DNA from 3 places in the Streptomyces sp. NPDC002896 genome. Region 2 is predicted to be linked to each of the others. Evidence: riboswitches for the same ligand, from Rfam matches in the RefSeq annotation. Region 2 holds a riboswitch; each other region holds the start of a gene.

Region 1 (9,376 bases), on a different contig from region 2:
CGTAGAACTCCTGGCCGGCATCGAGGGTGCTGTACCGACTGAAGATCGCGTCGGCGCCGGCCGCGGCGAATTCCCGCCCCTCGTCTGAATCGCCCGCCTGGAAGATCACCGGGCGGCCCTGCGGGCTCCGCGGGACGTTGAACTGGCCCTCGATGTCGAAGTGCTGCCCCTGGTGCACGAAGGCTCCGGCCTTCGCGTCGCGCAGGAAGATTCCGGTCCCCTGGTCGGCGATGATCTCGTCACCGTGCCAGGAGTCGAAGAGTTCGTTCGCCGTGCTGAGGAACTCCTTGGCCCTCGAGTACCGCTCCTCCTGCGGCAGGAAGCCGCCGCGGCGGAAGTTCTCGCCGGTGAACGCGTCCCACGAGGTGACGACGTTCCAGGCGGCGCGGCCGCCCGAGAGGTGGTCGAGGCTGGCGAACTGGCGGGCAACCTCGTAGGGCTCGTTGAAGGTGGAGTTGATGGTGCCGGTCAGGCCGAGGTGTTCGGTGACCGCGGCGAGGGCGGACAGGACGGTGAAGGTGTCGGGGCGACCCACCACGTCCAGGTCGTAGATCTTCCCGCCCTGTTCGCGCAGGCGCAGCCCCTCGGCGAGGAACAGGAAGTCGAACTTGGCGCGTTCGGCGGTCCGCGCGAAGTGCGCGAACGAGCTGAACTCGATGTGGCTGCCGGCCTCGGGGTCGCTCCACACGGTGGTGTTGTTGACGCCGGGGAAGTGGGCGGCCAGATGGATCTGCTTCAGCGGCTTGCTCATGGTCGTACGGTCCCTCCGGCTCAGGCGGTGGCGGCAGCGGTGGCAGCTGGGGGTGCCCCCTGCTCGAGCGAAGCCGAGAGCTTGGGGGAGTAGCGGTTGGCGGGGCGGGAGAGTCCGAGCAGCCCGCGCAGGGTGTCGGCCTCGTAGGAACGCCGGAAGGCGCCGCGGCGCTGCAGTTCGGGCACCAGGCCGCGGGTGATCGCCTCGAGGTCGTGGCCGATCACGGCGGGGCGCAGCCGGAAGCCGGTCAGTTCGGCCTGCTGCCACTGGAGGAGCAGGTCCGCGAGCTGTGCTGGCGTGCCCGTGAACACCTTCGCGTCGCTGGTGTACTCATATCCGGCGAGGCCGTCGAGGCGGTCCCGGCGGGCTGCCGCCGCTGTGGGGTCGTCGTCGAGAAACACCACGAGGTCGCCGAAGATGTGCAGGGGTTCCTCCGCGCGCCCGGCCGCGGCCTGTTCCGTGCGGATCTCGTCGACGATGGCACGGGCCTGGTCGGTGTCGTGCGGGGTGACGTACCCGATGTCGGCGGAACGGGCAACGAGTTGGAAGGGCACGGTCTGGTGCGCCAGGGCGCTGACGACCGGCTGTCCCTGCGGTGGCCGCGGGGTGATGGAGGGGCCCTTGACGCTGAAGTGCCTGCCCTCGAAGTCGATGTAGTGCAGCTTGTCGCGGTCGATGAAGCGGCCGGTGGCGACGTCCCGGATTTCGGCGTCGTCCTCCCAGCTGTCCCACAGCCGACGGACCGCCTCGACATAGTCGGCGGCCTCGTCGAAGAGTTCGGCCACCAACTCCCTTACGCCCGGGTTGTCCAGGTCCCCGATGCCGAACCGCGGGAACTCACGGCGGCCGAAGTGGGCCGCCTCGTTCTGTCGCGCCGACACCTGGATGCGCAGGCCTGCGCGACCGGTGCTGACGTAGTCGAGGGTGGCTATGGCCTTGGAGATGTGAAACGGCTCCGTGTGGGTGGCCACCACGGTCGGTATGAGTCCTATGTTGCGGGTCAGCGGGGCCACGCGGGCGGCGATGAGCACCGCGTCGAGCCGCCCGCGCACCTGGTCGGTACGGCCGTCCGGCTCCGCGAAGTGCGAGGACTGGAGCCCTAGGCCGTCCTCGAACGTCACGAAGTCGAGCAGGCCGCGCTCGGCCTCCTCGACGAGGTCGGCCCAGTACTTGGCGGTGAACAGATCCCGGGGGCGGGCCACCGGCTCGCGCCATGCGGCCGGATGCCAGCCCGCGCCGTCGAGCGCGACGGCGAGATGCAGCGGAGTGGAAGAAACGGGTGAAGAAAGTGAGGAAGCAGGCAGCGCAGAAGATGAGGACACGGGGAGGTGCCTTCCTGATCGACCGTATGAGAGAGCCGAACCTCACCGGACGGGTGGTCGGCTTCGGGACAACAGGTCAGGAGCAACAGAGCGCGCCGGCCACGCGCTGCAGGTCGATGTGGGGCCGGGAGTAGAGGCGGACACGGCGGCGCGGGGCGAGGACCATGACACGCGGGCGGGACTGGGGTGCCATGACTGTCACCTCCACCCCTCCGACTCGTGTGCTTGAGGCGCGGATGCGCCGACATCGCCCTCGGGCAGCCGGCGACCGCAAGACCGGCCGCCGACCTCGGAAACCATGTTGCCGTGACCCACAACGCTTCTGCTACGCCGCCTATTCCGCCGGCCAGAGTCGGAGGCGCCAGAGTTACTCGTGCGAGGCAGCACGGCCGCCTTCCGCGTCGGCCGGGCGGCCGCCCGGGGCACGGACCAGGAGGAAATCGGTGTGGCGGCGCAGCGTGAAGCCGATCGACTCGTAGAGCCGGATCGCCCCGGTGTTCGCGGCCGAAGCGTGGAGGAACGGGGTGTCTCCGCGTTCCCTGATGCCCGCCGCGACCGCGCGGACCAGTCGGGTGGCCAGGCCCCGGCCGCGGTGCGCCGGGTCGGTGCAGACCGCGCTGATCTCCGTCCAGCCCGGCGGGCGCAGCCGCTCGCCGGCCATGGCGATCAGCCGGCCCTCGTGCCGGATGCCGAGGTACGTGCCCAGTTCGACGGTGCGGGGCAGAAAGGGCCCCGGGTCGGTCAGGGCGATCAGCTCCAGGATCTCCGGTACGTCGGTCGGACCGAGCCGCACCGCTTCCGGTGCGGGCTCGGCACGCAGCGACGTGTCGACCAGCTGCACGCCCTTGATGGCCGCCACGAGCTCCCACCCGTCGGGCGGCGTCGTCACTCCCGGGACAGCCGTCTCGCCTCCCGGCCCCACCAGCGCGGCGAGGTCCTCCCAGGCACGGGGGTCCGCCGGATCGGCGAGGGCCGTGAACGGGGAGACGTCCGCGGGATAGCGGGCGGCGCGGCCGACGCGCTCGGCAAACCGGGCGTGCGGGCCGGTCAGCGCGGCCCAGGCCGGGTTGTCCAGGATGTGCGGCGCGCCTTGGCTCTGTGGCTGCGGCGCGTGCAGGCTGGTCGACATGGCGGTTTCGGGTCTCCGTCCGTGATCAGGAGTTGTTCTCCGGCAGACCGGGCGGGTTGACCTCCGCGGTGCTGACGGCCTCGTTGGACAAGTTCCAGGCGGCCAGCCACTTCGCGTACTGACCGTTCTTGATCAGGTAGTTGATAGCGTCCGCGACCGGCTTGGCTATTCCGCTGTCCTTCTTCGAGGTCGCCGCGATCAGGCCCTGGAGCGAGGTGCCCGCGCCGGAGAAGGTGCCCGCGCTACGCGTCGCGTTGGGCGACTTGGCGGTCTGCGTGATGTGGTACGCGACACCCGGGTTGGCGGCGAAGTAGGCGTCGATCTTCCCGCCGGTCAGCGCCAGGTAGGTGCTGTTCTTGCTCGCGAAATGCTTGACGGTGAGCTTCTTGCCCTCCTTCTTCAGCTTGGACTGCCACTCGAGGAGGATCTTCTCCTGGTTGGTGCCGTTGTCGACGGCGACGGTCTTCCCCGCGAGGTTCTCGTAGTCGCCCTCGAAGTTCCACGTGCTTTTCTTCAGCACCTCGAAGCCGAGGTTGTCCTTGCGGTAGGAGGCGAAGTCGTACTTCTTCTTGCGCTCCTCAGTGTCGGTGATGTTGGAGAACGCCACGTCGACCTTGCCGCTGTCGATGCCGACGAACATGTTCTCCCACGTCGAGTTCTTCAGCTCCGGCTGCAGGCCGAGGACCGCGGCGACCAGGCGGCCGAAGTCGGGCTCGGCGCCGGTGAGGGTCTTCTGGTCCGAGCCGACGTACGCGAGGGGCGGGAAGCCGTCGGGCAGGGCACCGACACCGATCACCAGCTTGCCGCTCTTACGGACGGAATCGGGCAGCTCGGCGCTGATCGACTTCACCTCGGAGACCTTCAACTCGGTCTGCTTGGCGGCTCCGTTGGACAGCTGGCCCACGGTGACGGTGCCCGCGGCGTCGGCCTTGGTGGTGGCGGCGTCGCTGTCGCCCCCGCAGGCGGCGAGCCCGGCGGCGAGCGTGGCGACGGCGGTGCCTGCCGTAAGGCTGCGGATGAGTCTGCTACGGAAGCGGAGGGTGCGCATGGCTGTCCTTGTTCTTGGTGTTCGGCGGTGGTGGTTTTCTGGGGGAGTCTGGAGGCGGAGGTCAGAGCACCTTGCTCAGGAACTCCCTGGTCCGCTCGTGTTTCGGGTTGTCCAGCACCTCGGACGGCGGCCCCTGCTCGACGATCCGGCCGCCGTCGAGGAAGACGATCCGGTCGGCGACCTCACGGGCGAAGCCGATCTCGTGGGTGACGATGACCAGGGTGGTGCCGCTGGTGGCCAGGTCCTTGATGACGGCCAGCACCTCGCCGACCAGTTCCGGGTCAAGCGCGGAGGTGGGTTCGTCGAAGAGGATGACCCCGGGGCGCAGCGCGAGGGCGCGGGCGATGGCCACCCGCTGCTGCTGGCCGCCGGACAACTGCCGCGGGTAGGCCGCGGTCTTGTCGCCGAGGCCGACCCGGCTGAGCAGGGAGCGCGCCAGTTCCTGGGCCTCGGGCTTGCGCAGCAGGCCTGTCGCCACGGGCGCGGCTGCCACGTTGTCCAGCACGGTCAGGTGCGGGAAGAGGTTGAAGTTCTGGAAAACGAAGCCGATCCGGCTGCGCTGCGTGAGGATCGCGCGTTCGCTCAGCTCCTTGAGCCGCTCACCGTGCCGGCGTACGCCGATCAGCTCCCCGTTCAGGCTGACGTAGCCGATCTCGGGCTTCTCCAGGTGGTTGATCACCCGGAGCAGGGTCGACTTGCCGGAGCCGGACGGTCCGAGGATCACCGTGACCTCGCCGGGCCGTACGGTCAGGTCCACGCCGTCCAGGACCCGGTGGGTGCCGTACCACTTGTGCACGTCATGGACCTCGACCGCGGCGGGGACTGCCTCGGAGGCGGTCTTGGAAGCGCGCTCGGTGGCCTTGGAAGCGCGCTCCGTCGTCTTGGAAGCGCTCTTGATCGTGTCCTCTGTGGTGCTCTTCGTGGTGGTCATATCGCCGCCTCCCTCTGGATACGGGCCCGCAGGTCGCGCACGCCGGCCCGCAGCTTCTGCAACGGAGTCGGCGGGAGGGTGCGCACTGCACCACGCGAGTAGTACCGCTCGACGTAGAACTGGATGACGGAGACGACGCTGGTGAGGATCAAGTACCAGATGGTGGCGACCAGCAGCAGCGGCACGATGTCACCCGGATAGGTGCTGCCCATCGTCTGCACCGAGCCGAACAGGTCGAGGAGCGACACGTAGAAGACCAGCGAGGTGCTCTTGATGAGGCCTATCAGCTGGTTGACATAGTTGGGCGTGATGGCCCGCAGTGCCTGCGGGAAGACGATCCGGACGAACTGGTAGCGCTTGGGCAGACCGAGCGCCGATGCCGCCTCGTGCTGGCCCTGGTCGACCGAAAGGATGCCGCCGCGGACCACCTCGGCGGCGTAGGCCGCCTCATTGAGGCTGAGACCGACGACCGCCACGACGATGTCGGTGGCGAGACGCGACTCGTCGAAGCTGAAGAAGGCGGGCCCGAACGGCACACCGATGCTCAACGTCTTGTACAGCGCACTGAAGTTGTAGAGGAACAGCAGCACGACGATCAGCGGCACCGAGCGGAACAGCCAGATGTAGACCCAGCTGACCGCCCGCAGCACCGGGCTCCTGGAGAGCCTGCCCAGGGCGAGCAGGATGCCGCCGAGCAGGCCCAGCAAGGCGCTGTACGCAGCGACTTGAAGGGTGATCAGCAGGCCGTCGACGATCACCGGGCGCACGAACCAGTACCCGAATCGGTCCCACTGGTAGAAGGGGTTGGTGACCAGCCCGTGGCCGATCTGGACGACCAGGACGAGGACGACGGCGGTGGCGATCCATCGGCCGGGGCGGCGGAGCGGAAGCACCCGTTGCGCCGAGAGCGGCCGCTGCGCGGAGTCGCGGTCGGATCGCTTGGGCCCTTCGTCGGGGGCTTCGGTCGGCTCCGGAGAACGTACGGAAACCGGCACGGCCGGGGAGGCCGGAGATGGTTCGGGGCGGGGGATCGCCTGGGCAGGGGGTGCTGAGCCGGAGGACACAGCAGAGCCTGGGGGTTCACTCATGGAGGACTCCAGCAGATTCGGACACACGGCCACGCAGGCGACGACGGCGCAGCAGAGCGGGAACAGCTCTGCGGGACGAAGCGCACTGGAGCGGGCGGAGCGGGGGTGGGTCGGAAAGAGAACGCTGCGACGGCGGCAAACGTCAGTGATGCAGCAAGCCGTCAGCCGTGACGGGATTCAGAAAAGCCGTCAGCCCTGACAGAGAACGCGACAGGAGACGCAACACAGTGCACTGTTGACCCGGAGCAGATCGACGGGACGGTTCGCGCACGTCGTGACGCGGCCGTGGCGCCGCCATGCGGCCATCCCCGGAGCTGCGTACATCGCCGTCACCGTCACCGTTCCGCCCCCGCGGGGCCTCGCGCTTACCGAAAACCAAGATCCGGTCCGGTCGTCACCTGGGGCACCCCACCGCGACGCGAGGGTTGCCGGCCAGCAAGCCAGGGCTTGTCGCTGACACTCATGACCGTTCTGCGCCGTAAGGTAGACAGCCGCTGGAAGGAATGTCAATGCGCGTCTTCCGGCTTCGTAGAGCCCCGGCGTGGTCGCCGCCCCGGGACACATCCGGCTTGGTGATCGTCCGATGCGGTAGGCGCAGCGGCACACGGCATAAATGGCCAACTCCCAAGTAAATGCCGTGATTCGAGGCTGAAACATCCCCCTCGCACCAGCCGTCCGATTCGTCATGGAATAGCACCCGCGCCCGCTGCTTGACAGGGACACGTATCTCTTGGTTTTCTTCCCGGCATGTATCCGGGACTCTTTCTGACGGCGCGGCGCCATGTCGACCTGGTTCGCCTGTCCGCCAGCCTGTGTCGACCCCGGATGGCCTGCGCCGATGCCGCGCACACGTCCATGTGACGCGCCTGACCAGACCCTTCCCGCCGCATGGCTGCCCGCGCGACTGTCCAGGAATTCTCAGTCGTGGGCCGATCATTTCCTTTTGGCCGCCGCATCGAATCATGGTGCGTAATTCGCCGGGCATTTCCAGGGTTCTTCTCTCCTTGCCGATATGTGCTGTGCGGCAGTCGATCGGGACGCGCCCGGAGCCGGCCATATTCCGACTTCCCTTCCCCAGGAGACCCGATTGTCCTCCGCCCTTCATGCCCGTTCGCGGCTGCGCACAGCGCTGGCCACCGCCTTCACCGCGGCGGTGGTCTCCGTCGCCGTGTCGGCGGCCCCCGCGAGCGCCGCCGGCTCGGTGTTCACCCCTGCGCCGCCGCACAACCCGTACACCGGCCCGGACGGCACGGCCACCATGCACGGGGACACCGGGTCCTCGGACACCACCCCGCTGCCCGGGCCGGGAACCGGCACCCTCACCTCGACCCGGGCGGCGCTGGCGTCGGCCTGCCCGACCGTGCTGGTCGGGTCCGACGGCTACCCCGTGGCGCTGTGCACGCCCATCTTCGGACAGGTCCCCACGGTCCATCTCCTCGACCCTGACGACGGCAGCTCCATTGCCGAACTCGCCCTCACCAAGGGGTCGTTGCTGGGTGGCGTGTACGCCTACATCGATCAGGACGACCGGCTGGTCGTGATCGACGGCAGCAGGTCACTGCTTCGGGTCGGCCATCACCTGGACGCGGACGGCGACTGGACCCTGACGATCGACAAGAGTCTGTCGCTGACCGCAGCGATCCCCGAGGACGACGCGGTGACCGGACTGTCCCCGGACTGGCAGGGACGCGTGTGGTTCGCGACCGGGAACGGGTTGGTGGGCACCGCCGACGACCGCACCGGCACCGTACGCACCCTGCAACTGCCCAACGGCGAGAAAGTGGCGAACAGCATCTCCACCGCGCCCCAGGGCACCCTCGTCACCACCACGCAGGCCACCTACCTGCTGACCGCGACCGCGGACGGCACCCCGCGCATCTCCTGGCGCCAGGAGTACGACCGCGGCTCCGCTCGCAAGCCGGGTCAACTCAGCTGGGGCAGCGGCTCCACGCCCACCTTCTTCGGGCCGGGTGACGGCACCGACTACGTGGCCATCGTGGACAACGCGGACAGCCAGGTGAAGCTCCAGGTGTACGAGACGGCGACCGGCCGCCGGATCTGCTCGACACCGGTGCTCCTGTCCGGTGGCGCGGGCAGCGAGAACTCCCCCATCGGCGCGGGCCGCAGCGTCTTCGTCGCCAGTACGTACGGCTACCCGTATCCGGCGGTGCCGGCCGACGCCGGGGACAGTGTGCCCGCCTCGGCGGACTTCAAGGGCGGTCTGACCCGGGTGGACGTGCGGGCCGACGGCTCCGGCTGCGATCTGGCGTGGGACAACACACTGCGGTCGGCGGCAGTGCCCAAGCTGTCCCTGGCGGACGGCAAGCTGCACACCGTCCTGCGCGATCCCCTGATTCCGGGCACGTCCGGCACCAGCCTCCTCGACCCGTACCGCTACGCCGAGATCGACCCGGACACCGGGAAGGTCACCCGCAGCTTCCAGGTCGGCGTCGGCTCCCTCTACGACTCGCTCCAGATGGCGGGTACGGCGGCGCCGGGCGGGGTCTATTACCAGGGGACGGTGACCGGCGTTCTGCGCATCACCGCCAAGTGACGGAATTCTGAGGGCCCGGCGGCTGCGCACCGCCGGGCCCTCTGCGCGGCGGTCAGAGGGCTGCGTATGTCACAGGACCTTGGAGAGGAAGGCGCGGGTGCGCTCATGCCGGGGAGCGTCCAGGACGTCCGAGGGCGGCCCCTGCTCCACCACCACTCCCCCGTCCATGAACACCACGGTGTCGGCGACCTCGCGGGCGAAGCCGATCTCATGGGTCACCACGATCATGGTGGTCCCGATGCGGGCCAAGTCCTTGATGACGTCCAGGACTTCGCCGACCAGTTCCGGGTCGAGCGCGGAGGTCGGCTCGTCGAACAGCAGCACCTTCGGTTCGAGGGCGAGCGCGCGGGCGATGGCCACGCGCTGCTGCTGCCCGCCGGACAGCTGACGCGGGTAGGCGCCCGCCTTGTCGGCGAGACCGACCCGCTCCAGCAGCCGCCCGGCCGCCGCCACGGCGTCCTTACGCGGACGTCGCAACGCTGACACCGGCGCCTCGACGAGGTTCTCCAGCACGGTGAGGTGCGGGAAGAGATTGAAGTTCTGGAAGACGAAC
Region 2 (9,376 bases):
ACTACGGGCTCCCGCGCCCCGCTAACCGGCTGTTCGACACCGTCGACGCCGGCGAGGGCCACACCGGCATCGCCCTTGCGGCAGCCCGGTGACGGACTGTCCGCCTTCCCAGGAAACCAGTGCGCCCCAGGAGCCGTCGGCCCGGTGGGCCCGGCGGCTGCTGGGGTTCTGCCTGCGCCACCGCACCGACCTCCTGCTCGCCTTCGGTGCCGCCGTCGCCTCCGCCGTACTGCCCCCGAGGAGCGCAAGCCCGCGACTTTGCCCGACGGGCCTGGGCCTTCCGGGACTCACGGCCGCGCGCCCAGCGGCCAGGGCCGAACTCGTCGGCCCGGACATCCTGCTGCTCGACGAGGCGACCGCCTCGCTCGACCTGGCCACGGAACGCCGGGTCGCCGCGGCGACCGAGGCCCTGGCCCGTCGGCGTACGACCGTCGTCGTCGCCCACCGCCTGACCACCGCCGCCCGCGCCGACCGGGTGGTGGTCCTCGACGCGGGAACCGTCGCGGAAACCGGCACCCATGCCGAACTCCTCGCCGCGCGGGTCCCGTACCACCGTCTGCGGCAGGCCTTCGAACAAGGCGGCCGACCGGCCTCGGCGGTGGACCACCTGAAGATCAATCAACTCGTCAAGGAGAGTGCACGATGACGGAGTACCGCAATCTCGGACGTACCGGCGTCAAGGTCAGCCCGCTGTGCCTGGGCACCATGATGTTCGGAGGCCGGGGCAACTCGGACCATGCCGACAGCGTCCGGATCATCCACCACGCCCTGGACTCGGGCATCAACTTCGTCGACACCGCGGATGTGTACTCCGCGGGTGAGTCCGAGACCATCGTCGGCAAGGCCCTGTCCGGCGGGCGGCGCGACAACGTCGTGCTCGCCACCAAGTTCCACGGAAGCCTCGGCAGCGACCCCAACGAGCAGGGAAACAGCCGCCGTTGGATCATCCGCGAGGTGGAGAACAGCCTGCGGCGGCTCGGCACCGACTGGATCGACCTCTACCAGGTGCACCGCCCCGAGCCGGACACCGACTTCGACGAGACGCTCGGCGCGCTCACCCACCTGGTGCAGCAGGGCAAGATCCGCTACATCGGCACCTCCACCTTCGAACCCTCCGCCATCGTCGAGGGCCAGTGGATCGCGGAGCGCCGCGGCCGGGAACGCGTCGTGGCCGAGCAGCCCCCGTACTCCCTCCTGGCGCGCGGCATCGAACGCGAGGTCCTGCCGGTGGCGCAGCGGTACGGTCTCGGCGTGCTCTCATGGAGCCCCCTCGCGGGCGGCTGGCTCTCCGGGCGCTACCGGAAGGGCGCCGAGCAGCCCGCCTCAAGCCGCGCCGAACGCCAGGCGGCCCGCTTCGACATCACCTCACCGGAGAACGCCGCCAAGCTGGAGGCTGCCGAGGCCCTCGCCCGGCTGGCCGAGGGGGCCGGCCTCACCCTCGTGCAACTGGCCCTGGCCTTCGTCCTGGAACACCCCGGGATCACCTCGGCGATCATCGGGCCGCGTACCTTCGAACAACTGGAGAGCCAGCTGGGCGCCGACAAGGTACGGCTGAGCCGGGACGTACTCGACCGGATCGACGAGATCGTCCCGCCTGGAACCAACCTCTCGTCCCGCGACTCCGGTTACACCCCGCCCTCGCTCACCGACTCCGCGCTGCGCCGCCGTTCGTCGAACTGAGGCACACCGACGCAGCACCGGTGTGACACCCGTCCGCCGGCCCTCCGGGGCCGGCGGACTGTTGCCATGTCGGGGGTCAATAGTCGAGGTTCGGGTACCAGTCGCCGCGGCCCTGCGGGGTCAGGTCGAGGAGGTGCCAGACGGGGGCCAGGAGGTCGATGCCGCGCTCCTTGATGTCGTCGGCCATCCGTGGGTGGGCGGAGTAGGAATGGCGGACCGTGCCGTCGCCGTCGCGGGTGAAGACGGAGATGGTGGAGTCCTGTTCGCCGTCCTTGTCCTCGCTGCCCAGGTCGTACTTGAACGTGCTGTCGCCGCAGCTCAGGAGTCGTAGCCGGTCCCAGCCGCGGTTGCGGGCGTGCTGCCGCAGGGTGGGCAGGTCGGCGGCCGCTGCGATGGCGAAGTCGACATTGCGGGCGATGTGGTGAGCGATGCCGTTGTAGCCGTCGATCCACATCGTGCACATCGGGCAGGGTTCGGTCTGCAGCTTGCCGTACATGAGGTGGTACACGATCAGCGGGCGGTCCGGCGCGGTGAACAGGCCGCTCAGGGTGACCTCGCGGACCGGTGTGTCGCCGGCGTCGAGATCGGCGGGGCCCTCGGCGAAGACATAGTCGTCGACGGGCGGCCCCTGCGGCAGCGCCCGTCGCTGGGCCGCGACCTTCTCGCGGTGGCGCATGAGCTCGATCTCGGCCTGGCGCAGCTCTTCGCGGGCGGCGAGGTAGTCCTCTGATACCCCGGCCAGTCTGGTCTGCCGCAACATCGCGTCCTCCTGGGGTGGCCATCCCCCCGCTCCCCGCTCCGGATCCCGAGCTTTCGGCCATCGAGCGCCCAGCGCCCGCGTCCCCGAACCTGTCCTTCGAGTCTATGGCGGCGCCGAGGTTCGCCGACAGCTGAGCTGAAGCCCGGCTCGTGGGGTGATCCGAGGGGACCGAGGGTAACGGTCCCCTACGGAGGGTGGTCGCGGTGCCCGGGTCAGAAACGACAGCGAGCGGATCCGGGCAGGGGCGAGGTGCTCACTGCGCGATCGGCTGCCGCTCGTGGGGAATCTTCTCGCCTGCCTCGATCGCGACCGGGAGCCGGTTCTCGGCGGGCGGCAGCGGGCAGGTCGCGAAGTCGGTGTAGGCGCACGGCAGGTTGGCGGCGCGGTTGAAGTCCAGCACCACGGTGCCGTCGGGGCCGGGGGCGTCGATCTGCAGGGCGCGGTTGGCCGCGTAGGTGGTCACGCCGGAGGTCGCGTCGGTGAACAGCACCATGAGGCTGCCCGGTGTCCGCCCGTTGAACGCGGTCAGGCTCAGCGCACGGCCGTCGAGCTGGAAGTCGATCCGGCCGGGAGCGTCGTAGACGTGCTGCAGCCCTTCGACTGCGGCGCCCACGGTGGTCGGCCGCGGCTCGGCGAAGGGCGTGTAGCGGCCGGTGACCACCCAGCGAGGGTCCGGCGCATACGCGGGGGTCCCGGTGAACGCGGTGCGCAGTGGATGGTGCGGGTGCCGCGGCCGGATCAGGTCCTGGCCGCCGCGCTTGGCGATCTCGATCACCGCGTCTCCCCAGACGGCGTTGACGCCGCCGCGTTCCGGGATGACGCCGAAAGCGTGTCGTCCGTGTACCGCGGTGCCGTCGACGACGAGTTCCTCGCCCTCGCCGAGTACGACCGTGACGCCGTCGTCGCCCGTCGACCAGGTGCCGGGCGCATCCGGGAAGCTCTGGGGGTCGGTGGCCAGCCAGTGCAGGCCGGTGATGGCGAGGAATCCGTGCTCGTGGGCGAGGGCCGACTCCTGCCGGTGGTGCCATGCCTCCCACTCGGCGGCGAAGGTGTCGATGTCGGTGGGGGAGTCCTGGACGGTCATGTGTACTCCTGCGGAATGGGGCACGGATGGTCGGACACGGATGGTCGGACACGGATGGTCGGACACGGATGGTCAGAAGGGCATGCAGGGCGAGGGCGGGGGCGCGGATGCTCAGGGCCGAGCGGAGAAGGTCGGACGGGGACGGATCCCCCGGCAGACGACGGCGTCAGCTACGGCTACGGCTACGGCCGCGTCGACCGGGTGCGGCAACACAGTGCGCTGCTCACCCGGGCCAGATCGACGTGACGGCGGTACACATGCAGCGGGCACTCCAGGACACCGGGACCGGCATGCAGCCCGGGCCTCGCTCCTGTGTCCATCCCGCCACCTCGTCGGTTCCGCCCCTGTGGGGCCTCACGCTTACAGGACACTCGGTCCTGTCGGGTCGTCACCTGGAGCACCCCGCCGCGACAGAGGGTTGCCGGTCAGCCAGCCAGGGCTTGACGCTGACACTCGTCACCGCGTGCGACTCTAACGCTCGCAACGCGCAGCGGACAATCCCCGTCGACGAGCGTGCGCCATGTGATCCGTGGTCCCAGGACCAACCTGTTCGCGCACCTCTCTTGACACTCGCGCAACAACGATGGCAGCTTTTTTATCGATACAAACAACCCAGGCAACCGGTTTCCCTCCTCCGCCTGGTCACCGCAGGTACCGATCTCTCATCGCTGGTCCCGCCGGCCGGCAACCCGAAGCCCGTACAGCTCACGCACGCACCACGCCGACCTGGAGTACTCCGTGTCCAACGCCACCGCGATCATCAACCTCGACCTCGAGGGTCCGAAGATCAGCCGCCATCTCTACGGCCACTTCGCCGAGCATCTCGGCCGCTGCATCTACGGCGGCTTCTGGGTGGGGGAGGACTCGCCGATCCCCAACGAGGGCGGCATCCGGCTGGACGTCGTACAGGCCCTGCGAGCCCTGAACATCCCCAACCTGCGCTGGCCGGGCGGATGTTTCGCCGACGAGTACCACTGGAAGGACGGCATCGGCCCCCGGGACCAGCGTCCCAGGATGGTCAACACCCACTGGGGCAATGTCGAGGAGAACAACCACTTCGGCACCCACGAGTTCATGGCCCTGTGCGAGCTGCTCGGCGCCGAGCCGTACATCAGCGGCAACGTGGGCTCCGGCACCGTCCAGGAGATGAGCGAGTGGGTCGAGTACCTGACCCGCGAGGGCGACAGCCCGATGGTGCGGCTGCGCAAGGCCAACGGCCGCGAGGAGCCGTGGCGCGTGAAGTTCTGGGGCATCGGCAATGAGACGTGGGGCTGCGGCGGCAACATGCGCGCCGAGTACTCCGCCGACCTGGCCCGCCAGTACGCCACCTACTGCCGTGACCACGGCGACAACAAGCTCTACCGCATCGCCTCGGGCGCGTCCGATGCGGACTACAAGTGGACCGAGACGCTGATGCAGCAGATCAACTGCTTCGGCTGCGAGGCGACCCCGCGCACCTTCTTCCAGGGCATCTCCGTCCACTACTACACGCTGGCCGGTCCCTGGGAGGCGAAGGGCAGCGCCACCGGCTTCGACACGGACGATTACTACCGGACGATGGTCTCCGCGAGGAAGATCGACCGTATCCTCACCGGTCACTCGACGGTCATGGACTGCTACGACCCCGGCCGGAAGGTGGGCCTGGTCCTGGACGAGTGGGGCACATGGTGGGACGTCGAGCCGGGCACGAACCCCGGGTTCCTGTTCCAGCAGAACACCCTGCGCGACGCGCTGGTGGCGAGCACGCACTTCGACATCTTCCACAAGCATGCCAAGCGCCTGTACATGGCCAACATCGCCCAGACCGTCAACGTCCTGCAGGCGATGGTCCTCACGGACGGTGACGCGCTGGTCCTGACCCCGACCTACCACGTGTTCGAGATGAACAAGGGCCACCAGGACGCCGCCTCGCTCGCCGTCCATCTGCGCACGGACGATGCCCGCCGCACGGTCGGCGAGGCAGAGCTGGACACCCTGTCGGCCTCGGCCAGCGTCAAGGACGGCACGGTCCTCATCTCACTGTCCAACCTCGACGCCGAGGAGCCCGCCGAGGTGACCCTCGACCTGCGCGGCGGCTCCCTCGGTGAGGTGACGGCCCGCATCCTGACCGCCGACGGGCTCCAGGTCCACAACACCGCGGACACCCCGGGAGCGGTCAGCCCGCGCCCCTTCGACGGGCTGAAGGCGACCGACCAGGGCCTGGCCCTGACACTGCCGCCCCACTCCTTCCTCACAGTCCAGGCCCCGCTGGCCTGACCAGAGAGGACCAGCGCGATGAGCGAATCCGCGAGACCCCTCGAGACGGTCGTCGAGGTGGACACGGCGGCACCCGGCACCGCCATCTCGCCCGATCTGTTCGGGGTGTTCTTCGAGGACCTCAACCACGCGGCGGACGGCGGTCTCTACGCCGAGCTGGTGCAGAACCGGTCCTTCGAGTACACGCCCGCCCACCGGCCGGAATGGCACGCTCTGACCGCGTGGGAGTTGCTGGAGAGGGACGGCGCCGCCGGGTCGGTCGCGGTGTCCGCCGAGGCGCCGCTGCACCCGGCCAACCCGCACTACGCGGTGCTGCGCACCATCGCCGCTGGTGTGGCCGGCCGTGGGGCGGGGCTGCGAAACGAGGGCTTCGACGGTATCGCCGTCCGGGCAGGTGAGGCTTACGACGTCAGCCTCTTCGCCCGCCTGGCCGACGGCAGCGCGGACCGTCTGGTGGCGCAGATAGAGAGCCGGGACGGCAGCCGGGTGTACGGCCAGGCGGAGCTGGGTCCCGTACACGGGTCCTGGCAGCGGCACTCAGCGGTGATCACGTGTGAGGCGACGGACCCGGACGCCAGGTTCGCCGTGGTGGCGACCGGGGTCGGTACCGTCCATCTGGACCTGGTCTCGCTCTTCCCGCAGGCCACCTTCCGCCAGCGGCCCGGTGGCCTGCGTGCCGACCTGGCGCAGGCGATCGCGGATCTGAAGCCGAAGTTCGTGCGTTTCCCGGGCGGTTGCCTCGCGCACGGGCTGGGGCTCGGCAACATGTACCGCTGGCCCGAGACCATCGGGCCGCTGCACGAGCGCCGGCAGCAGCGCAACCTGTGGGGCTACCACCAGTCGATGGGCCTGGGCTACTACGAGTACTTCCAGTTCTGCGAGGACATCGGCGCCAAGCCCCTGCCCGTCGTACCGGCCGGAGTCTGCTGCCAGAACACCGACGTGACCGGCCAGGTCGGCATCCCCCAGGAGGAGATGTCCGCCTACGTCGCCGAGGTACTGGCCCTGGTGGAGTGGGCCAACGGCCCCGCCGACTCGCACTGGGGCGCCCTGCGCGCTGCCGCCGGGCACCCCGAGCCGTTCGGCCTCGAATACCTCGGGGTCGGCAACGAGGACGCCATCACCGACACCTTCCGCGACCGGTTCTCCCGTATCCACAACGCCCTGCGCGAGCACCATCCCGAGATCACGGTCGTCGGCACCGTCGGCCCGTCCCCAAGCGGCGAGGACTGGGAGAAGGGCTGGGCGTTCGCCCGCGAACAGCGCGTCCCCATCGTCGACGAGCACTCCTACAAGTCCCCGCGCTGGTTCCTGGAGAACACCCGCCGCTTCGACGCGATGGACCGCGAGGGCCCGCACCTGTACATCGGCGAGTACGCGGCCCGGGACAACGACATGCGTAGCGCCATCGCCGAGGCGGCCTACATGATCGCCATGGAGCGCGACGGCGACGTCGTCCGGCTGGCCTCCTACGCCCCACTGCTCGCCAAACGCGGCCACACCCAGTGGCTGCCGGACCTGATCTACTTCGACAACACGAACGTCTGGCCCACCCTCAACTACCACGTCCAGCGAATGCATTCGGTGAACTCGGGGGACACCGCCCTGCCCGTCACCGTCGTAGGAGCACCCCAGGCCAGGCCCGTTCCGGCGGCTACCCGGCACGGGGTCCACATCGGTACGAGTTCCGACACCCGGGCCGAGTTCACCGATGCGCGCCTCGGCCCCCTGGGCGTCGAAGCGGCACCGGCCCCGGATTTCGCCGACTGGGTCGCCGAGTCCGGCAGTTGGGAGCCGGACGGTGACGGTCGCATCCGGCAGACTGCCAACGGACCAGGCGCCAGCCTGGTCCTGGCCGACGCCGTGGACGGCCCGTCCTACGCCTTCTCGGTGCGGGCCAGGAAGACCGGCGGCGGCGAGGGCTTCACCATCGGCTTCGCCGCGACCTCGCCCGGCAACTGGTACCAGTGGACGGTCGGCGGCTGGCGCAATGTCTTCACGCGGCTCCAGCGCGTGGACGACGGTGTGGAGCACGACCTCAACGACCCCGTGGCCGTCCCGATCGAGACCGGCCGCTGGTACGACCTGCGGGTCGAAGTGGACGGCCGGCGTATCCGCTGCTACCGCGACGGCGAGCTTGTCCACGACTTCGAGGACGCCCGCGCGACCCCGGAGGCCTTCGCCGTCTCGGCCGTGCGCGACAGCGCTGCCGGTGACGTGATCGTCAAGATCGCCAACTCGACGCCCGAGCCAGTGGCCGTTCGTCTCCGTGTGGCTGGCGCGGACGCCGACGCCGGGTTCGTGCGGACCGTCCTCGCCGCACCGCCACACGCCACCAGCCGGTTCGGGCTCGCCCCGGCCGCCCCCGTCGAGGACCGCCTGCCCGGGCCGGTCTGCGACATTCCGCCGCACTCCTTCACCGTCCTCCGCCCGCCAAGGTGACTTCACCGTCTCCGCACCCGTCCAGGAAACGATCAGCCATGACTCGACCCGCACGTCCGATCCCCGAACGACACCTGCGTCCGCCGATGGGCTGGAACAGCTGGGACTGCTACGGCACCACCGTCACCGAGGAAGAGGTCCTCGCCAACGCGACCTTCATGCACGACCACATGCTCGAGCACGGCTGGGACACCGTGGTCGTGGACATCCAGTGGTACGAGCCCACGGCCCGCGCCCACGGCTACAACCCGGACGCCCCACTGCTCCTCGACGACCACGGCCGCCAACTGCCTGTGCCGAAGCGGTTCCCCTCGGCGGCGGACGGTGCGGGATTCGGGCCGCTGGCCGACCGCGTGCACCAACTCGGCCTGCGTTTCGGCCTGCACATCATGCGCGGCATCCCGCGCCGCGCCGTCGCCGCCCGCCTGCCCGTGGCGGGCACCGCCTGGACCGCCGACGAGATCGCCGACACCGACTCGGTCTGCCCCTGGAACAGCGACAACTACGGCCTGAACCACGACCACCCGGGCGCCCAGGCGTACTACGACGCGCAGGTCGCCCAGTTCGCGCGGTGGGGTGTGGACTTCATCAAGGCCGACGACATGCTCTTCCCGTACCACGAGCGGGAGATCGCCGCCTACGCCCGGGCCATCGCCCGCAGCGGGCGGCCCATCGAGCTCAGTCTGTCGCCCGGCACCGACGTCTCCCTCGCCCACCTCGACCATCTGCGGGACAACGCCACCATGTGGCGCGTCTGCGACGACCTGTGGGACCGGTGGGAGGACGTCGAGGCCCAGTTCGGCCGCATGGCCCGGTGGGCCCCGTGGCAGAGCGAACGCGGCTGGGCGGACGCCGACATGCTGCCTTTGGGCCGTATCGGTATCCGGGCCGAGCGGGGCGACGACCGCCTGTGCGGCCTCACCCGCCCCGAGCAGATCAGCCTGCTGACGCTGTGGCTGATCTCCCGCTCCCCGCTGATGATGGGCGGCGACCTGCCCAGCAGCCCGCCGGAGACGATCGAACTGCTCACCAACGACGAAGCACTCGAAGTCCTGTGGCACAGCAGGGACAACCGCGAGGTTCTCCGCGAGAACGACCTCGTCCTGTGGACGGCCGGCGACACCGACGGGCGCACCCGCTACGCCGCCGTGTTC
Region 3 (9,376 bases), on a different contig from region 2:
GCAGCAGCGCACCGAGGCCCCGCGATCAAGGCGTCGAGTCCGTCCGGCCGGCGGTGAGACCGCCGCACCACCCAGATGTTCATGCCGCGGTTACGCCGCGCGCCGCTCCGCGTACTCCGCGATCTCCGCCATCGGAGGCCGCTCCTCCGTGTCCACCGAGTACGTCCGCGGTTCGAATCCCTCGTCGCCGCGCTCGAACTGGGTGAGGACGGGCCGTACGAGATGACCGCGGGCCAGGCGCAGCTGGGCCGTGCGGTAGATCGCGGCCGCCATCCGCCCCAGCGCCTGTCCGTCCTGGTGCCGGTGCTTGCGCACGCCGACGTCGACCTGGGCGAGCGCGTCCAGACCCACGAGGTGCAGGGCGTCGACGAGCATGCCCAGCTCGACGCCGTAGCCGACGGGGAACGGCAGCTGTTCGAGCAGCGACCTGCGCGCGGCGTACTCACCGCCGAGCGGCTGGACGAACCCGGCGAGCTGCGGCCAGTGCATGTTCAGCAGCGGGCGGGCCATCAGCTCGGTGACCCGGCCGCCCTGGGCGCCTCCGGCGCGACCCCCCTCGCCCGCGGCGGTGCCGGACGAGAGCTCGGCGCCGAGCGGGCGGTCGTACATCGCCTTGACCAGGTCGACGCCGGGCTCGGTGAGCAGCGGGCCGACTATGCCGGAGACGAAGTCCGCGGAGAACTCCTTCAGGTCCGCGTCGACGAAGGCGACGATGTCGCCGCTGGTCACGAGCAGCGAACGCCACAGGACCTCGCCCTTGCCGGGGAGTGCCGGTATGCGCGGCAGGATCTCGTCGCGGTGGACGACGCGGGCGCCGGCCGCCGCCGCGACCTCGGCCGTACGGTCCGTCGAACCGGAATCGACCACGACGAGCTCGTCGACGAGTGGAACGGCCCGGGTCATCAGCTCCCGGCGGATCACCGCGACGATGTCGCCGACCGTCTTCTCCTCGTTGAGCGCGGGCAGCACGACGCTCACCGTCTGTCCGGTGGCGCGCTTCGCCGCGATCAGCTGACGGAGCGGACGGTCGGTCACCGACCAGGAGCGCGTGCTCAGCCAGCGCTCGACTTCATCCAGCACGTTCTGGTGCCCCCTCACTGGGACCACTGCCTGTGATCCATCTCGCGGTTCGGACGACTACCTCAACTGTCCTGGCCTTCGGTTACAGTCTTGAACAACGCGGATGACCATCGCATGTCGGGGGTCATGGCGCGAACAAACGCTCCGGGACCCGCACGGCCCGGCGCCATACCGCTCATCCAGAGGGGCAGAGGGACACGGCCCGTTGAAGCCCCGGCAACCCTCCAGCCGGTTCTCGTACCGATCGATGTTGATCATTTCCGCGAGGCCCCGGCTAGGGAAGGTGCCAAATCCGTCTCACGGCGAGATGCGTCGTGAGGAAGATGAGGAGAAAGGGCCTCGCCTCCATGGCTGCGCAGACTGTTGCCACCACCGACACGGACACCGCCGGAACCGACACCGCGAAGGCCGTCGACCTCGGCCCCGCCTCCGCGCTCTCCTGTCGCGAGTGCGGCGAGCGGTTCCCGCTCGGTCCGATCTTCGCCTGCGAAATCTGTTTCGGTCCGCTCGAAGTCGCATACGACCTGCCGACCGGTGACCCCGAGGGCCTGCGCAAGCAGATCGAGGCCGGCCCCGACAACATCTGGCGGTACGCACCGCTGCTGCCCGTCCCGGCGGACGTGGCCAGCAAGCCGAACCTGAACCCCGGCTGGACCAAGCTCGTCAAGGCCGACAACCTCGCCCGCGAACTCGGCGTCACCGGCGGTCTGTTCATCAAGGACGACTCCGGCAACCCGACGCACTCCTTCAAGGACCGCGTCGTCGCCCAGGCCCTCGAGGCCGCCCGCGCCTTCGGCTTCACCACGCTCTCCTGCTCCTCGACGGGCAACCTGGCCGGTGCCGTCGGCGCCGCCGCCGCCCGCGCCGGCTTCCGCTCCTGCGTGTTCATCCCGCACGACCTCGAGCAGGGCAAGGTCGTCATGGCCGCGGTCTACGGCGGCGATCTCGTCGGCATCGAGGGCAACTACGACGACGTCAACCGCTTCTGCTCCGAGCTCATCGGCGACCCGCTGGGCGAGGGCTGGGGCTTCGTCAACGTCAACCTCCGGCCGTACTACGGCGAGGGCTCCAAGACCCTCGCGTACGAGATCTGCGAGCAGCTCGGCTGGCAGATCCCGGACCAGCTGGTGATCCCGATCGCCTCCGGCTCCCAGCTCACGAAGATCGACAAGGGTCTGCAGGAGCTGATCAAGCTCGGTCTGGTCGAGGACAAGCCGTACAAGATCTTCGGTGCCCAGGCGGAGGGCTGCTCCCCGGTGTCGGCGGCCTTCAAGGCCGGGCACGACGTGGTGCGGCCGCAGAAGCCGAACACCATCGCCAAGTCCCTCGCCATCGGCAACCCGGCCGACGGCCCCTACGTCCTGGACATCGCCCGCCGCACGGGTGGCGCCGTCGAGGACGTCGACGACGAGCAGATCGTCGACGCGATCAAGCTGCTGGCCCGCACGGAGGGCATCTTCGCGGAGACGGCGGGCGGCGTGACCGTCGGCGTCACCCGCAAGCTGATCGAGAACGGCGTCCTGGACCCGTCGCTGACCACGGTCGTCCTCAACACGGGCGACGGCCTCAAGACGCTGGACGCGGTGGCCCCGACCAGCGGCCCCTCGGCCGTGATCAGGCCCTCTCTCGACGCGTTCCGCGACGCAGGCCTGGCCGGCTGACGCCAGTTCGACACGCCCGCCCCGTCCGCCCCCGACCCGCTTCCACCCCGCGCCCTCCACCGAAGGTGAACCGCATGAGCGTCAACGTCCGCATCCCCACGATCCTCCGTACCTACACGGGCGGTCAGGCCGAGGTCCCGGCGGAGGGCGCGACCCTCGCCGAGGTCATCGAGTCCCTGGAGAAGAACCACCCGGGCATCGCCGCGCGCGTCCTCGACGACCAGGGCAAGCTGCGCCGCTTCGTCAACGTGTACGTGAACGACGACGACGTCCGCTTCGAGAACGGCCTGGAGACCGCGACGCCGGACGGCGCGGGCGTCTCGATCATTCCGGCCGTCGCCGGAGGCTGACCATCGAGCACAGTGTCGGAGGCTGACCGTCGAGCACATGCCGGCGGCTGACGTCGGGCACAGTGCCGGCGGCTGCTGATGCGTACCGCACGCTGCGTCACAAGAATTGCCCCCTCCGCGAGAGAAGCGGAGGGGGCAATTCTGCATGGTTGAGCGCGGTACAGTTGGGGAACTCGGTTCGCCGTTCTTGTCCGGCGCATATGACTTCGCGTCCGGTGGCCGACGAGAAGTAGCCAAAGTGCACCATTCTTTTGCGCCATACATTCCTTTTGCCGGGCCCGACTTGCCCTGAGTCCTGACGGAATCTCCATATATCTCCGATCGGGCGCGCCCGGATTTCTCGTCCGATTGACCTGTTGCAGACGGCAGTTGGGCAGATACATTCAGCCGCGGTCGACGCGTTCCGGCGCACACCCCCAACCGTTGGGGGGTGAGGTCTGACCCGGGTCCGCGAAGTGCGGTCCTGTGCAAGGGCCAGTAATAGGGGAGTTAGGCATGGCTCAGGGCACCGTCAAGTGGTTCAACGCGGAGAAGGGGTACGGCTTCATCGCGGTCGACGGTGGTGCGGATGTATTCGTCCACTACAGCGCGATTCAGATGGACGGCTACCGCACCCTGGAAGAGGGCCAGCGGGTCGAATTCGAGATCTCGCAGGGTCAGAAGGGACCGCAGGCGGACATGGTCCGCATGGCCGGCTAAAGCGCCGACTGACTGCAACGACGTTTACGGAGGGCCCGTATCCCGGTGGGGGTACGGGCCCTTCGGTGTGCCCGACTGCTCGCGCGCGGACGGGAGTCTCTCCGGGCCTTGGCCCTCGGGGGCGCGCGCCCTGTCCCGGAGGGGGCGCGCACCCCTACAGGCGCTTGCACTCGAGGGGGGCGAGTGCTAATCATTGGCGTTAGCACTCTGACAGTGAGAGTGACAACGAAGGACCGGGTCGGTGAGGCCCGCAGGCCGTGTGGGGCAAGGAACCACGAGGCAGGCAGGCCGTCCGTCGCGGGCGCCAGCGCGGTCCGGAGAAATCCACCCCAGTCCGGGAGGACCACTTCACATGGCCAAGATCATCGCGTTCGACGAGGAGGCACGGCGCGGTCTCGAGCGCGGGATGAACCAGCTCGCCGACGCCGTCAAGGTCACCCTTGGCCCCAAGGGTCGCAACGTCGTCCTCGAGAAGAAGTGGGGCGCCCCCACGATCACCAACGATGGTGTGTCCATCGCCAAGGAGATCGAGCTCGAGGACCCGTACGAGAAGATCGGCGCCGAGCTGGTCAAGGAGGTCGCGAAGAAGACGGACGACGTCGCCGGTGACGGCACGACGACCGCGACCGTCCTCGCCCAGGCGCTGGTCCGCGAGGGCCTGCGCAACGTCGCCGCCGGTGCCAACCCGATGGCCCTGAAGCGCGGTATCGAGAAGGCCGTCGAGGCCGTCTCCGCCGCCCTGCTCGAGCAGGCCAAGGATGTGGAGACCAAGGAGCAGATCGCCTCCACCGCCTCCATCTCCGCCGCCGACACCCAGATCGGCGAGCTCATCGCCGAGGCCATGGACAAGGTCGGCAAGGAAGGCGTCATCACCGTCGAGGAGTCCCAGACCTTCGGTCTGGAGCTCGAGCTCACCGAGGGTATGCGCTTCGACAAGGGCTACATCTCGGCGTACTTCGCCACCGACATGGAGCGTATGGAGGCCGTCCTCGACGACCCGTACATCCTGATCGCCAACTCGAAGATCTCCTCGGTCAAGGACCTGCTGCCGCTCCTCGAGAAGGTCATGCAGGGCGGCAAGCCGCTGCTGATCATCGCCGAGGACGTCGAGGGCGAGGCCCTGTCGACCCTGGTCGTCAACAAGATCCGCGGCACCTTCAAGTCCGTCGCCGTCAAGGCCCCGGGCTTCGGTGACCGCCGCAAGGCCATGCTCGGCGACATCGCCATCCTCACGGGCGGCGAGGTCATCTCCGAGGAGGTCGGCCTCAAGCTGGAGAACGCGACCCTGGACCTCCTGGGCCGCGCCCGCAAGGTCGTCATCACCAAGGACGAGACCACCATCGTCGACGGCGCCGGCTCCGCCGACCAGGTCGCCGGTCGCGTCAACCAGATCCGCGCCGAGATCGAGAACTCCGACTCGGACTACGACCGCGAGAAGCTCCAGGAGCGCCTGGCGAAGCTGGCCGGCGGCGTGGCCGTCATCAAGGCCGGTGCCGCCACCGAGGTCGAGCTCAAGGAGCGCAAGCACCGCATCGAGGACGCCGTCCGCAACGCGAAGGCGGCCGTCGAGGAGGGCATCGTCGCCGGTGGTGGCGTGGCTCTCATCCAGGCATCCGCTGTCTTCGAGAAGCTCGAGCTCGACGGTGACGAGGCCACCGGCGCCAACGCCGTGAAGCTGGCCCTGGAGGCCCCGCTCAAGCAGATCGCCGTCAACGGTGGTCTCGAGGGCGGCGTCGTCGTGGAGAAGGTCCGCAACCTGACGGTCGGTCACGGCCTGAACGCTGCGACCGGCGAGTACGTCGACATGATCGCCGAGGGCATCATCGACCCGGCCAAGGTGACCCGCTCTGCCCTGCAGAACGCGGCCTCCATCGCCGCGCTGTTCCTCACCACCGAGGCCGTCATCGCCGACAAGCCGGAGAAGGCCGCGGCCCCGGCCGGCGGCGGCATGCCCGGCGGTGACATGGACTTCTGATCGACCTGAAGGTTGATCAACCGTCCTGCAACGTTCCGAGGGCGGCACCCCTTCTCCCAGGGGGTGCCGCCCTCGGGCGTGTCCGGGATCACACCGGGGCGCGGGGGATTCGGCGGAATGCGGTGGCGGGCCGGTCCGTTGACCCGTACGAGAGTCGATGCACGTGCACATATCTGCTCGGGTGTTCGACACCTTGTCCGCCAGTCATTCCCCGATTCCTAGGAGCCCCCCACGTGACCGTCACGGCCTCCACCGCCTCCCGCGCGGCCCAGATCCTCTCCCGGCCCGTCCAGCTGAACGGCCTGACCGTCCCGAACCGGATCGCGATGGCGCCCATGACCCGGCAGTTCTCGCCGGGCGGCGTCCCCGGCGAGGACGTGGTGGGGTACTACGCGCGCCGGGCGGCCGCGGGCGTCGGGCTGATCGTCACCGAGGGCACGTACGTCGGCCACGAGTCGGCCGGGCAGAGCGACCGTATCCCGCGCTTCCACGGCGAGGAGCAGCTGGCGGGCTGGGCGAAGGTCGCCGAGGCCGTCCACGCGGCGGGCGGGACGATCGTGCCGCAGCTGTGGCACATCGGCATGGTGCGGTCCGCGGGCGAGCCGCCGTTCGCGGACGCCCCGGCGGTCGGCCCGTCCGGCGTCCGCCTCGACGGCACCGAGGGCACCGGCAAGGCCATGACCCAGGCCGACCTGGACGACGTCATCGAGGCGTTCGCGGAGGCCGCTGCCGCCGCCGAGCGGATCGGCTTCGACGGCGTCGAACTGCACGGCGCCCACGGCTACCTCATCGACCAGTTCCTGTGGTCCGGCACCAACCGCCGCACGGACGCGTACGGCGGCGACCTGGTGGCCCGTACGAAGTTCGGCGCCGAGATCGTGGCCGCGGTCCGCAAGGCGGTCTCGCCGGACTTCCCCGTGATCTTCCGCTACTCGCAGTGGAAGTCGGAGAACTACGACGCCCGGCTCGCCGAGGACCCGGCCGAGCTCGAGGCGCTCCTCACCCCGCTCGCGGAGGCCGGAGTGGACGTCTTCCACGCCTCCACCCGCCGCTACTGGCTGCCCGAGTTCGATGGCTCCGACCTGAACCTGGCCGGCTGGACGAAGAAGCTGACCGGCAAGCCGGTCATCACGGTCGGCTCGGTCGGCCTGGACGGCGAGTTCCACCGCACCTTCCGGGGCGAGGGCGCGCCGGTCAAGGGCATCGACAACCTGCTGGACCGGCTGGAGCGCGACGAGTTCGACCTGGTCGCCGTCGGGCGTGCGTTGCTGCAGGACCCTCAGTGGGCGGCGAAGGTGCTCGGCGACCGGTTCGACGAGCTGTCGGCGTACGACGCGGCGGCGCTGCGCACGCTCAGCTGAGCCGGCGAGGCCGCACGGCCTTGCGGGAGGGCGGAGCCCCTGCTGCCAGAGGGCTCCGTCCCTTCGGCCTGGGAGAGGCCGAGTTCCATGCGTCGGTCGTAGACGGCCTTGGCGAAGGCCATCGCGAGCCGGATCTCCGCGCGCTCGGCCTCGACCTCCGGGGACTCGGCGTACCCCTCGGTGAGTTTCTTCGCCTTACGAGCCGTCACCGCGCGGGGGCCACCTCAGCAGCTGTGCCCCTGGGCCGGAGGTTGCGGTCGTCGTCAAGTCTTGGCTGCGTTGATCGCGGTGCGTAGGTGGCCTTCTGCGTTGGTCAGGAGGCGGGTCGCCGTGGGGGCGTCGACGTCGGCGAGGAGGATCAGGATGGCCGTTTTGACCTCGCCGTCGGCTGCGCTCAGGGCCGCCTCGATCTGGTCGTCGGATGCGCCCGTGGCGAGGGCGACGATGTGGCGGGAGCGGGCGCGGAGCTTCTCGTTGGAGGCCCGTACGTCGACCATCAGGTTTCCGTACGTCTTGCCCAGGCGGATCATGGTGATCGTCGAGAGCATGTTCAGGACGAGCTTCTGGGCCGTGCCCGCCTTCAGGCGCGTCGAGCCGGTGAGGAGTTCGGGGCCGACGACGATCTCGATGCCGTGGTACGCCGCGGCCGCGAGTGCGCTGTCCGCGTTGCAGGACAGGCCGATCGTCAGCGCGCCACGCGCGCGTGCGTACTCGACGGCGCCGATCGCGTAGGGGGTGCGGCCGGAGGCCGAGATGCCGACCACCACGTCGTCCGCGGTCAGGCCGAGCCCGTCCAGGTCGGCGGCGGCCAGCTCCCTGGAGTCCTCGGCGCCCTCGATCGATGTGACCACGGCGCTCGGGCCGCCCGCGATGAGGCCGACGACCTGGGCCGGGTCGGTGTTGAAGGTGGGCGGGCACTCGGAGGCGTCGAGGATGCCCAGGCGGCCCGCCGTGCCGGCGCCCGCGTAGACGAGTCGGCCGCCGCGGGACATACGGGCGGCGATGTCGTCGATCGCTGCGGCGATCCGGGGCAGCTGCGCGGCGACGGCCGACGGGACGGTGGCGTCCTCGCCGTTCATGATCTTCGCGATCTCCAGCGTGGGCAGCCGGTCGATCTCGGAGAGTTCAGGGCGGAACGCCTCCGTGGTGAGAGCCGCCAGCTCGGCGCGGAGATCGCGGTACGCGGCGGGTCCGCGGTGGGCGGTGGACGCGGCTCCGGATGAGGTCTCGTCGGCGGCTGTGTCGTCGTCGGTTCGGGAGGTCATGGGGGGCGGCTCTTTTCGGTGCCTGGTGTTCGGTGGTTTTGGGGTGGGGGCCCGACCAGGGTGCGAGGTGGGGGGTCAGCGGCCCGTGCTGCGTGGGGAGTGGCGGTGCGCCAGGGCCTCGTACGAAGCGGACAGGGCCGGGGCCGCGGACTCGTACGTCCGCTGGGCCACGCCCACGAACAGGCAGTCCACGACGAGCAGCTGGCTGGTGCGCGACGACATCGCAGCGGGGCGCAGCTCGCTCTCGCGCGCCGTGGACGTAGTCAGGATGTGGTCGGCGTACTGCGAGACGGGCCCGTCGGGGCGGCCCGTGACCGCGATCGTCGTCGCGCCGTGCTCGAAGGCCACGCGCAGTGGCTCGATGACGTCGCCCGTCGAGCCGGAGTGGGTGATCGCGATCGCCACGTCCTTGGTGCGCAGCTGGACGGCGTTGGTTATGGCCAGGTGCGGGTCGCCGTGTGCGTGCGCGATGAGGCCGATGCGCAGCAGCTTCTGCGCCAGGTCCTGGCCTACCAGAGACGACGCGCCGATGCCGTAGATGTCGATGCGGCGGGCGGCGGCGAGCGCCGTCACGGCCGCGCCGAGCTGGGCCGTGTCGAGCCCGGCGGCGGTGTCGGCGAGGGTCTGCTGCTCGTCGTACGCCAGCTTCGCCACCACGTCCGCGATCGGGTCGTCGACCGCGATGTCCGCCGTGACGGACGGGGCGCGGCCCGACTGCTGCTGCGCGGCGAGGCCCGCCAGGGCCAGGCGCAGATCGCGGTAGCCGGGGTAGCCGAGGAGGCGGGCGGTGCGGACCACCGTCGCCTCGCTGGTGCCCGTGAGCTCGGCGAGTCCGGTGACCGTGAGGGCCGCGCAGCCGGCCGGATCGCCGGCGACGGCTTCGGCGACCCGCTGCATCGAGCGCGTCATCGACGGCGCGAGCGTGCGCACCTTGGCCGCGAGGGCGGCGGGGGCCGGCGAGGCGCTGCCACCCCCTGCGAAAATT

Evidence for each region. Region 2 has a riboswitch for S-adenosylmethionine ahead of ABT009_RS34905 (DUF1684 domain-containing protein). Riboswitches for the same ligand answer to the same signal wherever they lie in the genome.
Region 1: linked by a shared signal. The riboswitch ahead of ABT009_RS07635 (amino acid ABC transporter permease) and the one ahead of ABT009_RS34905 (DUF1684 domain-containing protein) in region 2 are both predicted to bind S-adenosylmethionine.
Region 3: linked by a shared signal. The riboswitch ahead of thrC (threonine synthase) and the one ahead of ABT009_RS34905 (DUF1684 domain-containing protein) in region 2 are both predicted to bind S-adenosylmethionine.

What each region holds. Positions count from the first base shown of each region.
Region 1 is NZ_JBEOVA010000004.1:114,800-124,175, forward strand. Features, by position in the region: gene ABT009_RS07605 (NtaA/DmoA family FMN-dependent monooxygenase) at 1-751, opposite strand, end outside; gene ABT009_RS07610 (LLM class flavin-dependent oxidoreductase) at 772-2,073, opposite strand; gene ABT009_RS07615 (putative leader peptide) at 2,150-2,266, opposite strand; gene ABT009_RS07620 (GNAT family N-acetyltransferase) at 2,441-3,202, opposite strand; gene ABT009_RS07625 (ABC transporter substrate-binding protein) at 3,228-4,250, opposite strand; gene ABT009_RS07630 (amino acid ABC transporter ATP-binding protein) at 4,312-5,181, opposite strand; gene ABT009_RS07635 (amino acid ABC transporter permease) at 5,178-6,269, opposite strand; SAM riboswitch class IV at 6,626-6,737, opposite strand; gene ABT009_RS07640 (putative leader peptide) at 7,017-7,130, shown strand; gene ABT009_RS07645 (NHL repeat-containing protein) at 7,327-8,823, shown strand; gene ABT009_RS07650 (amino acid ABC transporter ATP-binding protein) at 8,893-9,376, opposite strand, start outside.
Region 2 is NZ_JBEOVA010000026.1:25,401-34,776, forward strand. Features, by position in the region: gene ABT009_RS34885 (LLM class flavin-dependent oxidoreductase) at 1-92, shown strand, start outside; partial or broken gene ABT009_RS34890 (hypothetical protein) at 308-646, shown strand; gene ABT009_RS34895 (aldo/keto reductase) at 643-1,680, shown strand; gene ABT009_RS34900 (DUF899 family protein) at 1,757-2,440, opposite strand; gene ABT009_RS34905 (DUF1684 domain-containing protein) at 2,694-3,524, opposite strand; SAM riboswitch class IV at 3,876-3,985, opposite strand; gene ABT009_RS34910 (alpha-N-arabinofuranosidase) at 4,263-5,780, shown strand; gene ABT009_RS34915 (alpha-L-arabinofuranosidase family protein) at 5,799-8,222, shown strand; gene ABT009_RS34920 (glycoside hydrolase family 27 protein) at 8,261-9,376, shown strand, end outside.
Region 3 is NZ_JBEOVA010000021.1:27,691-37,066, forward strand. Features, by position in the region: gene ABT009_RS31445 (glucosyl-3-phosphoglycerate synthase) at 91-1,080, opposite strand; SAM riboswitch class I at 1,253-1,410, shown strand; gene thrC (threonine synthase) at 1,404-2,741, shown strand; gene ABT009_RS31455 (ubiquitin-like small modifier protein 1) at 2,816-3,091, shown strand; gene ABT009_RS31460 (cold-shock protein) at 3,587-3,790, shown strand; gene groL (chaperonin GroEL) at 4,143-5,765, shown strand; gene ABT009_RS31470 (NADH:flavin oxidoreductase) at 5,999-7,126, shown strand; gene ABT009_RS31475 (transcriptional regulator) at 7,045-7,335, opposite strand; gene murQ (N-acetylmuramic acid 6-phosphate etherase) at 7,390-8,391, opposite strand; gene ABT009_RS31485 (MurR/RpiR family transcriptional regulator) at 8,467-9,376, opposite strand, start outside.